2 regions of the Bacillus sp. SRL543 genome follow, and region 1 is predicted to be linked to the other one. Evidence: predicted binding sites of a transcription regulator. Region 1 holds the regulator's gene; the other holds the start of a gene.
What was found. The regulator Rex, encoded in region 1, represses fermentation and respiration genes when NADH is low (regulators of the CRP and FNR family bind a similar motif). The targets are predictions, from matches to a motif close to TTGTGAAATATTTCACAA.

Region 1 (5,162 bases):
GTGCTAACACAATTATTATATTAATGAATCTTCACTTTATTTGCAAGTGGGATGCACAAAAATTTTTGTTAAAAATGTACTGCTGCTTCCATATATAAGGATGCGTTAAACTTTACTGTTGATTTTGGTTCATCCAGCTTCCGGCACAGCTGAAAGGTATGTAAAAGCTGCTTTTCACACGAATGAGCACAAAATCAACATGGGACACTAACAAAGCCATGTAAAAATGGCCAACCCTTTAAGTATATGAAGCAGCAGGTGTTCATATTCCATTTTTTCATTACGGCACCATCTTATTTGTGATAAATGCCCATTATTAGTAGAATGGTATGTATGGCATGTTTTTAGATAAAGGAGAATAAACTTTTGAAGAATGAATATTGGATCATCCTGATTGTTTATATAGGCATGCAGTTTTCAAGCTTCCTTGGCGTTCCGCTTTTTATTTTTGCCGGGACGACCTTTGCCGGCAGCCATGAGGAAGTAGAGGCGCTGTCTGTCGCCTACTGGCTTGTTTTCAGCTTTACAGTTGCCCTGATATTGGTGCTCTTCCTGCTGCGGAAGGAATTCAAATCAAAGGAGACGCTTGACCGCAATGCTTCGTCCCCTCTAGCTTCCATCGCCTGGGCAGTTGCCGGTGTGTTCCTGGCCTTGTTTTCACAGTCGCTTGCAGCTAATATCGAAAATCTGATCGGCATTGAAATGGGCTCTGAAAACACCCAGCAGATCATCAGTATCATCGAGACTCTGCCGCTTGTCGTGATTGTCAGCAGCATCATCGGCCCGATCCTGGAGGAAATCGTCTTCCGGAAGGTCATTTTCGGCGCCCTTTACAAAAGGATGAACTTCTTCCTAGCGGCCCTGATCAGCTCGGTGATTTTTGCGTTTGCGCATTTTGAGCCTGAGCATGTGCTCCTGTATTCTGCAATGGGCTTCACATTTGCGTTCCTGTATGTGCGGACCAAGCGGATCCTTGTCCCGATTTTTGCGCATGTGTCGATGAATACATTGGTAGTCATCATTCAAATGAATCAGGATAAAATACAAAAGTGGATTAATGAAATGGAACAAATTCAAAGCTTTATTGGGGGACTTTAAATGAGGCAGTCACCATTGTTTTCCGGGTTCATCTATATATTCCTGGGCGTGCTGTTCACTTACTTCGCAATCCAGAATATCAGTGAAACCGGCGAATGGGGATTTTTTACGTATCTGCTCGTGCTTCTGGCAACTTTTGACTTTGGATCAGGCCTTCGGATGATTGCCTTTCACTATAAGATCAAACAAATTAAAAATAACCAAAAAAAATGAGCCTGGAATGAGGCTCATTTTTATTTGGCTTCCATTTCTTTTGCCTGCGTCTCTTCGGCCTCCAGCACTTTCTTATACGAAAACCTGGAGATGAAAATGCTCAATTCATACAAAAGCAGAAGCGGCACTGTTACCATCATATGCGACAGCAGCTCAGGCGGCGTAATGAACGCCGCAATGACAAGGAGCACAAAATACGCATATTTCCGGATGCTCGACAGGAACATCGGTGTGACAATGCCAAGCCTGGTCAGGAACATGATGACAACAGGAAGCTGAAAAAGGATCCCGAATGGAATCGTCAGCTGGAACAGGAACTGAAAATACTCATTGATCCCAATCACCTGATTGATATCAAGCCTGTCCGCAATCCGGGTCATAAAGTCCACAACAAACGGAAAAAGAACAAAATATGAAAATGACACTCCGCTGATGAACAGTATCACAGATACAGGAATATAGCTCAGTGTGACCTTCCGTTCCTTTTCATATAGTCCCGGACTGATGAACGCCCAGAATTGATAAAGGATAACCGGAGACGTCAGGACAAAGGCTATGATAAAGGCAAACTGCATATAGATCTTCACGGGATCTGTCAGGCGGAATGCATTCATCGTCAGGTCCTTCGCTTCGTCGGCACCCTGCAGGTACACGATCAGGGGTTCGGCAAGGAAAAAGCCTAAAATCATCGCGCAGAACAAGAAAACGACTGTCATGACAAGCCGTTTTCTTAATTCGCCTATATGTTCGTAAATTGTCATATCTTTATGACTCATACATAAAACATCCTTATGTTACTTAACTTCTTTTTTCTTCTCATCATCTTCGTCATTCATAAGCCCTTTGGTAGCGGATTTGAATTCACGAAGGGTATTGCCGGCAGCTTTTCCAAGCTCAGGCAGTTTCTTCGGTCCGAAAATCAGCAAAGCGACAAAAACAATAAGCAAGAGGCTTCCCATTCCTAAATTCATCATTGCGCCTCACCTCCCTTTATCTATCATATTGATGATACCACTAACGCCTGTATAATTCTATCCGTAATGCTAACTTTGCTTTAATTGTCACATTCCGGAATCTTACTCTTCTGCTTCTGCTCCCTGCATGACTTCCATCGGATAATGCTTCAGGAAATAGACAAGCGACTGCAGTTCCACAGCCAGGTCGATATGATGTACTCTGATGGCAGAAGGAACTGTAAGCCTTGCTGGTGTAAAATTGAGTATTCCCTTGATGCTTCCCTTTACAAGCCTGTCCGTTATAGCCTGGGCAACAGGCGCCGGAACTGTCAGAATGGCGACTTTAATAGCATGCTCTTCAGATATTCTTTCCAGATCATCCATATGGAAAACAGGCACCCCGCCAATATCTGTCCCTACTTTTCCAGCATCGACATCAAATGCCGCTTCAATCTTTGTATTATTATTTTTCAGGAAGTTATAGTTTAAAAAGGCAGTCCCCAGATTGCCGACCCCGATGAGGGCAACCTTTGTCACTTCATCCTGGTCCAGCGTCTTTCGGAAAAAAGACAGCAGATAGTTAACATTATAGCCATAGCCTTTTTTCCCAAGCGCACCAAAGTAAGAAAAATCTCTTCTGATAGTAGCAGAATCCACCTTCACAGCTTCACTGAGCTCCGCCGAGGACACTCTCTGTTTCCCTGAAGAGTGGAGATTTTTTAAGAATCGATAATACAGCGGCAGTCTTTTTGCCGTTGCCTGCGGTATTTTTATGGCTTCATTTGACATAGCTTTTCCCCCACCCTGCTGATTTCTATTGTATTTGTCTGCTATTCTTTTTTGAAGTCCCCATTTTTTCCGCCCGTCTTTTCAACAAGATAGGTCTGGCCGATGATCATTCCCTTATCAAGCGCCTTGCACATATCATAGACCGTCAGCGCACAGGCACTTGCTGATGTCAGCGCTTCCATTTCAACTCCAGTGGATCCTTTGGTCCTCACCTGGGCAGAAATATTCAGCCGGTAATCTTCTTCTGTTTTTTCCCATCCAAAAGAAATATCGATGCCGGTCAGCGGAATGGGATGGCACATAGGAATGATTTCCCACGTCTTTTTGGCGGCCATGATGCCAGCTACCTGGGCCACTGCCAAAACATCGCCTTTTTTCATGCTGTTGCCGGTTATTTTTTCGTATATTTCACTATTAACCGTTATACTTGAGTGGGCGGATGCAGTCCGGACACTTTCGGGCTTGCTGCTGACATCCACCATGCGGGCTCTGCCCTCTTCATTAAAATGTGTGAACTCTGACATTCATAAACACCTCTCTACAGAATCATACACTATTTTAAATGGGTATGTAAGCAATATTGTTTGATGTTTCACAAATTTCATCTTATTGCTGTGAGGGATTGAATGCGATACACTAACCTTTAGAATACAGAGGTGAGAACAATGATTTTACTTCAAGTTAATCAGCTGTCAAAGTACTTTGGCGCTGACTTGATTTTATCGAATATAAAGCTTGAGGTGCAAACGCGCGACCGGATCGCCCTGGTAGGCAGGAACGGGGCTGGCAAATCGACGCTGCTGAAAATAATAGCGGGGCATATGTCCCATGACTCTGGCGAAATCATCAAGCCGAAGGATGTTTCCATAGGCTATCTTGCACAGAATACAGGGCTTGAATCAGCCCTTTCCATATGGGATGAAATGCTTTCAGTCTTCAAGGGCCTCCGGGAGATGGAAGCCGAGCTACGCCGGCTGGAACAAAGTATGGCAGATCCCGGCATATTTAATGATCCTGCCTCCTACGAGAAGATCCTTAAAGAATATGATCTGCTGCAGGTGCAGTTCAAGGAACAGGGAGGGTATCAGTATGAGGCCGATATCCGCTCTATCCTGCACGGGCTGAATTTTCATTCCTTTAGTTATGATACAAGCATATCAGTCCTCAGCGGCGGGCAAAAAACAAGGCTGGCACTGGCCAAATTGCTGCTGACCAAGCCTGATATCCTGATCCTGGACGAGCCAACCAACCATCTGGACATTGAAACCCTATCGTGGCTGGAGCAATATCTGCAGGGCTATGAGGGAGCCATACTCATCGTTTCCCATGACCGGTACTTCCTTGATAAGGTCGTCACACAAGTATATGAAATAACCCGTCAGCAGATCTCCAAATTCCCTGGCAACTACAGCTACTATTTGGAGAAAAAAGCCGAGAACTATGAAAGGGATATGCGCCAGTTTGAGAAGCAGCAGGAAGAAGTGGCCAAGCTGCAGGACTTTATACAGCGAAACCTGGCACGCGCCTCTACAACCAAGCGGGCGCAGAGCCGGAGGAAGAAGCTTGAAAGGATGGAGCTGCTGGACAGGCCGCTCGGCGATGAAAAATCAGCCGCTTTCAGCTTCGATATTTCAAAGCAGACCGGCAATGATGTATTGAAGGTCAATTCCCTTGAGGTCGGATATGATGGGAATAAGGTTTCTGAAAATATCTCTTTCCGGATGTCCCGTGGAGACAGTGCCGCACTCGTTGGGCCAAATGGCGTCGGGAAGTCCACCCTGCTGAAGACCATCATTCAAAAACTGCCGGCAATCGGCGGCAAAATCGATTATGGATCAAACGTAGAGATTGGCTACTATGACCAGGAGCAGGCTGAGCTGAAGTCCAACAAACGCGTCCTGAATGAATTATGGGATGAATATCCGCTCCACAATGAAAAAGAAATCCGCACCGTACTCGGCAATTTCCTTTTCTCAGGCGACGATGTCCTGAAGCCTGTTTCCGCTTTGAGCGGAGGCGAAAAAGCCAGGCTCGCCCTGGCGAAGCTGATGATGCAGAAAGCCAACGTCCTGATCCTTGACGAACCGACAAACCATCTGGATCTCG
Region 2 (5,162 bases), 230 kb from region 1:
GGGATAGGCCGGCTGTTTGCCAAGCATAACAAGCCAGCGGTTGGCAGCTTTCGCAAGTTCAGGGTAAAAAGCCGTGCGCAGCTCCTGCAAAAGAGGGGGAAGCGGATCCGCGAAGTACTTGTATTCACCTTTCCCAAAACGGTAGCGTTCCATATTGATGGTGCTTCGATAAAGGCTTTCCTCATGATACATTTCGATAACAGATTCACATTGCGCAGGGGATAGGAGGGTGCCTAATTTTACAAATCCATCCTCATCCAAAGATTGATGAAGTACCTCCCAATCAAGTGTGCTTACTTTTTTGCCCATTTCGCTGTCCATGCTGTGGCCTCCTTCATCTCATCTCTAATGATATGGTCTATTATTTGCAAAGTCTTGTATTAAGAATGAGTTATAATATGGTAAATAAAGGGTATCTAACATGATATTATGGAAGGAGGGATCTGATGGGCCTATTAATCATGATTGCCGCTATTATCTCACTGTTGTCCATTGAGGTGAATCTGAGGAAGACAGTGAAACAAAATCAGGAAATTATTGAATTGCTTAAAGAAGGTAAGAAGGAAGAAGAGCAGGCAGAATGATTCCAAAAGAGAAGAAGCCAGCATGGGGCACATCCGGCTTCCGTCATTCTGATTAAAGTGTATTGGCCATAATCTCCTTCAATACTTTCGCAGAGGTGCTGAACTGCTCTTTTTCTTTTTCATTCAGGTCGATTTCAATTATTTCACGGATGCCTTCCCGGTTGATGATGGCGGGAACACCTATATAAAGGTCTTTTTCTCCATATTCGCCGTCCAAATAAGCAGAAATGGTCAGGATGCAATTTTCGTTATGGAGGATTGCTTTCGTAATCCTGGCCAGCGACATTCCGATCCCATAATAGGTCGCACCTTTTCTTTGAATGATATCGTAGGCTGCATCACGTACATTGACGAATATTTTTTCAAGACAGTCCGGGTTCACGTCTTCTTTGCGCTTCAAAAAGCTGCCAAGAGATTCAATGCCAATGCTGCTATGGCTCCAAACAGGGAATTCCGTATCTCCATGTTCGCCGATGATGGCTGCATGGACATTCCTTGTATCCACTTTGAAATACTCGCCCAGCTTAAAGCGCAGCCTTGCTGAATCAAGGACGGTGCCGGATCCGATGACTCTTTCCTTCGGGAGGCCGGATTCTTTCCACGTCACATATGTCAGGATGTCAACCGGATTTGTTGCGACCAGGAAAATGCCATCAAAGCCGCTCGCCATAACCTGCTTGACAATAGTTTTGAAAATGCCGGTGTTCTTCGCTGCAAGGTCAAGCCTGGTTTCGCCTGGCTTTTGAGGCAGGCCTGCAGTGATGACAACAAGATCAGCTTCCCTGCAGTCGTCATAAGTTCCGTTCCACAGCCTGACTGGTGAAGGTGCAAACGGCATCCCGTGATTAAGGTCCATTGCTTCACCTTCGGCCTTAGCTTCGTTTACATCAATCAGGACAATTTCTTCTGCTGCACCCTGGTTGACCATTGAGTATGCATAGCTGCAGCCCACAGCTCCAGTGCCGATTACAACAACCCTGTTCACTTTATTTGTTTTCATCCTGAATTTCTCCCTTCAATTGTAAAAGTCATATGTCTGCTTATATTTCGCGAGGCGGATATTTAAGATACTTTTATTATATATTAAAAATGTGAAATAAATCACAAACTCTGTTGCAGTTTTGTGAAAAGATTCACAAACACACCCGGAAATAACGGTTATGATCATGTCATAACCGCTAAAACAGCTGATTCGAGCCTATTATTAAGCCCGGTCCAGCCTTTTCCTGAAATCTGAGGGGGAGAGGAGGGTATAATCTGTATGCTTCTTCAATCCTTCCAGGAAACCAAGATCGGCTTCATAAAGGTCCTCTTCATCGTATTTATTGCTGTAGTAAAGCTGTTCAGAGCCAGTCTGGAGAAGGAGACTAAGCTCCAGACCCATCGAGGAGCCGCTGGGACTGTCTTCGTCTCCGAGAACAGCACCTGGATGAGAGGATTCCTCCTGGCTGATGTATAAACGGGCATCGGCCGCATTTTCTGCCGCCTTCACCAATTCGGGAAGCGTTCCTATCTTTTTCAATGTCATCTTCATCACCTCTGTTCTCTGTTTACCTAATTAGAGGGGGATTCTAAACTTTCCGTTTGCAGGAATGTCCGGAGGGTAAAAGAATAATGAATATAAATTGGAAAGGAGAATGCTAAAATGGCAGACAAGAAAGCACCTTACAAAGGATTTAACACAGAGCAGAATAACGGGCTCTCCGATACCCAGGAAGTGAACTACAGCAGTGATTTCAAGAAAGCCTATAAAGCTGAAAAGAAGAAAGACTCCGAATCCAGCAACAATTCTTCAAGTGAATAATGAAAAGGTAAGGCCCTGCCGGCTGCCGGCGGGGCCTTTTGTATTTTGATAAGCATTTTCAGGAAGGAGATTATCTCCTCTTGTAGAAATGTACATTAATAAATATAGGGACATTAGGAGGGAAATGATGTACGAGCAAAAGACGAAAGAGAATGATAAGAGTGTAGAAGAGTTCATTGAAAATGTGGATAATCCAAAGAAACGGGAAGATGCATACAGACTGATAGAGATTTTTGAAGAAACGAGCGGATTCAAGGCAAAGATGTGGGGGGACAGTATTATCGGGTTCGGTTCCTATCATTATAAGTATGAAACCGGCCACGAAGGAGATGCCCCGCTTGTCGGCTTTTCACCGAGGAAGGCGAAGATCAGCCTGTATTTTGCCACTGGGGACAGCAAAAGAGGGGAGCTGCTTGAACGGTTTGGCAAGCATACAGCAGGCAAGGCCTGTGTGTACATAAATAAGCTGGCAGATGTCGATGAAGCCGTTTTAAGGAAGCTAATTCTCCAATCGATGCAATTTCTAAGGGACACCTACCCAGAAGCATAACAGACAAGGGGGGAATCGGATTGAAAATCAGGAGAGCAGAGGACCAGGATGCAGAAGGAATCGCCAAAGTCCATGTGGAAACGTGGAGGACTGCATATAAAGGCATTATTGATGATGAATATCTTGCAGCCCTTTCCGTGGAAAGCAGGACCGAGCTGTGGCACAGGAATATAGCAAAATCCGGGAACATCGTACTTGTGGCAGAGGAAAATGGCGGGATAGTTGGCTTTGCGGACGGCAGCCGGGAGGAAACAGGCGAGTATGAGGGCTTTAAGGGGAATGTCACCTGTCTTTATGTGCTTGAAGAGCATCAGGGAACTGGCCTTGGAAAGGCACTTCTGCATGAGCTTTTTCATGCTTTTCAAAAAGAGGGAATAGGTTCTGCTGTCGTCAAAGTGCTGAAGGAAAATGATGCCTGCCGCTTTTATGAACATACGGGTGCAAGACTGCTGAAGGATGCTCTCACAATGAAAATCGGCACCGGCCGGGAGCAGGAGCTTTGTGTGTATGGGTGGGATGATTATAGCTCAGCATTTATGCAGCAGGAAAATCAAGATGAGGAGAGATGAAGCGATGAAGCTGGCTATAAAGGCATGTATCCTATCAGCGTCATGCCATCTGATTTTTGCTGCTTATTTTATTGTCAAAGGCTATATCATAACGAAAAACTATGTACCTGATATGGACAAGGCCTGGGATGAAGCTGCCTCAGCACCGGCCTCGGCTGCATTTGGGCCGGCGCCTTCCCCCTGGTCAGCAGCTGTGACCTTCGCAGCCGGCGCCTGCCTGTTTGGAGCAGTGATGATGTGGAAAAAGAGTGTCCGGTGACAGGAACCATAAAGAATCCTCCAGCATTATGCCCTGCTGGAGGATTCTTTTTTTCCTTCATATTCACTTGAACTGATTCTTTCTATTCCCATATTTTCAAGCAGATTTTCTATTGCTGTTAAGTGCTTTTTGTCCGGCACAGCAATGAGACCTGGCTGAAACAAACGATTCTTCACCTTGAGCTTTAATTGATAGCCATTGTCTGCGCGGGAGTCCAGCCCGTAAAGAGGATGCCAGCGGACAATTTTCTCTGTTTCATAAGAGCGGATTTCGCTCTGGCTGTAAAATCTTCCGTGCAATATGATGCCGTCCTTCATGATAAAGAGATTTTGCGGCTGGCGGATGAAGCTGGCAATCGCCAGGAATATATAAGCAGCACTGAGGAAGGCTGGGTCAAACCAATCTGTTGTGAGCAGGAGCAAGAGGAACCCTGCCATAAGGAAAAAAGCATATAGCGTTCCCCATTTTATATACTGATAGGGTTTAGTATTTTTCGTGATTGGCTCCATTTCCTTCCACTCGCCTGGCAGCAGGATGCCTGAGTATTCTTCCTGCGTGCGTGGGAATAATGCTTGTCCCGACAGGTCGGCCGCTTTTTTTACACGAAGGCGGAGCTGCAGCAGGTAGTAGCATCCGATGAGGAACATGATGATAAATAACAGGTCAAGCCACATAGTTTTCCGTCCTCTCATTGTCCAAGATTTTTGCTTCTTGCTTTACTAATTAATACGGAGGAGATGGAAAAAGGTTCCCTATTTTTTAAAAACAGAAGGAGGATATGAAAAATGAGAATGACAGACCGCATGAAAAGGATCATCCTTCTGGCAGAAGGAGAACGGCTGGAGAGTGGCGTGCAGCAGGGCTGTCGTCATTCCATATCCACATTAAAATAATCACTGTTCAAAAAATTGAAACATTTAGTTCTGCTTTCTCTGTTTAGCTCTCTCTTCTTCTGGGAATGGGTAAGGGACTTGTACATAGCTGCCAGTCAGCATGAGCCATTCTAAGGAGGAGACTGAATGAAAGAAAACCGCAATGTAAATGGATCCAGCAAAAACGAACAGCTTGAGCAATTCAGGACAGATGACCGCGGGGAAAAGCTGACAACCAATCAGGGAGTCAAGGTATCAGAGGATGAGTTCTCTCTTAAAGCCGGTGTCCGGGGGCCAACCTTGCTGGAGGATTTTCATTTCCGGGAAAAGATGACTCATTTTGACCACGAACGGATCCCGGAGCGGGTCGTCCATGCACGCGGCTTTGCAGCCCATGGGGAATTCCAGGTGTATGAATCTATGAAAAAGTATACAAAGGCAAAGTTCCTGCAGGATCCTGGTGCGAAAACGCCTGTGTTTGTAAGGTTTTCAACAGTCGTCGGCTTCCGCGGGTCAGCCGAGAC

Region 2: a site for Rex is predicted at 1,706-1,723, ahead of AC4E8B_RS02870 (L-lactate dehydrogenase). Genes of this name have one in related genera too.

Annotation. Positions count from the first base shown of each region.
Region 1 is NZ_OZ481794.1:307,670-312,831, reverse strand. It holds gene AC4E8B_RS01815 (CPBP family intramembrane glutamic endopeptidase) at 367-1,098, shown strand; gene AC4E8B_RS01810 (YdiK family protein) at 1,099-1,311, shown strand; gene tatC (twin-arginine translocase subunit TatC) at 1,332-2,087, opposite strand; gene AC4E8B_RS01800 (twin-arginine translocase TatA/TatE family subunit) at 2,106-2,285, opposite strand; gene AC4E8B_RS01795 (redox-sensing transcriptional repressor Rex) at 2,388-3,056, opposite strand; gene moaC (cyclic pyranopterin monophosphate synthase MoaC) at 3,098-3,580, opposite strand; gene AC4E8B_RS01785 (ABC-F family ATP-binding cassette domain-containing protein) at 3,722-5,162, shown strand, end outside.
Region 2 is NZ_OZ481794.1:534,068-539,229, forward strand. It holds gene AC4E8B_RS02860 (2OG-Fe(II) oxygenase) at 1-321, opposite strand, end outside; gene AC4E8B_RS02865 (hypothetical protein) at 447-584, shown strand; gene AC4E8B_RS02870 (L-lactate dehydrogenase) at 637-1,584, opposite strand; gene AC4E8B_RS02875 (hypothetical protein) at 1,789-2,112, opposite strand; gene AC4E8B_RS02880 (YfhE family protein) at 2,230-2,388, shown strand; gene AC4E8B_RS02885 (DUF1801 domain-containing protein) at 2,516-2,938, shown strand; gene AC4E8B_RS02890 (GNAT family N-acetyltransferase) at 2,959-3,507, shown strand; gene AC4E8B_RS02895 (hypothetical protein) at 3,512-3,766, shown strand; gene AC4E8B_RS02900 (hypothetical protein) at 3,793-4,440, opposite strand; gene AC4E8B_RS02905 (catalase) at 4,786-5,162, shown strand, end outside.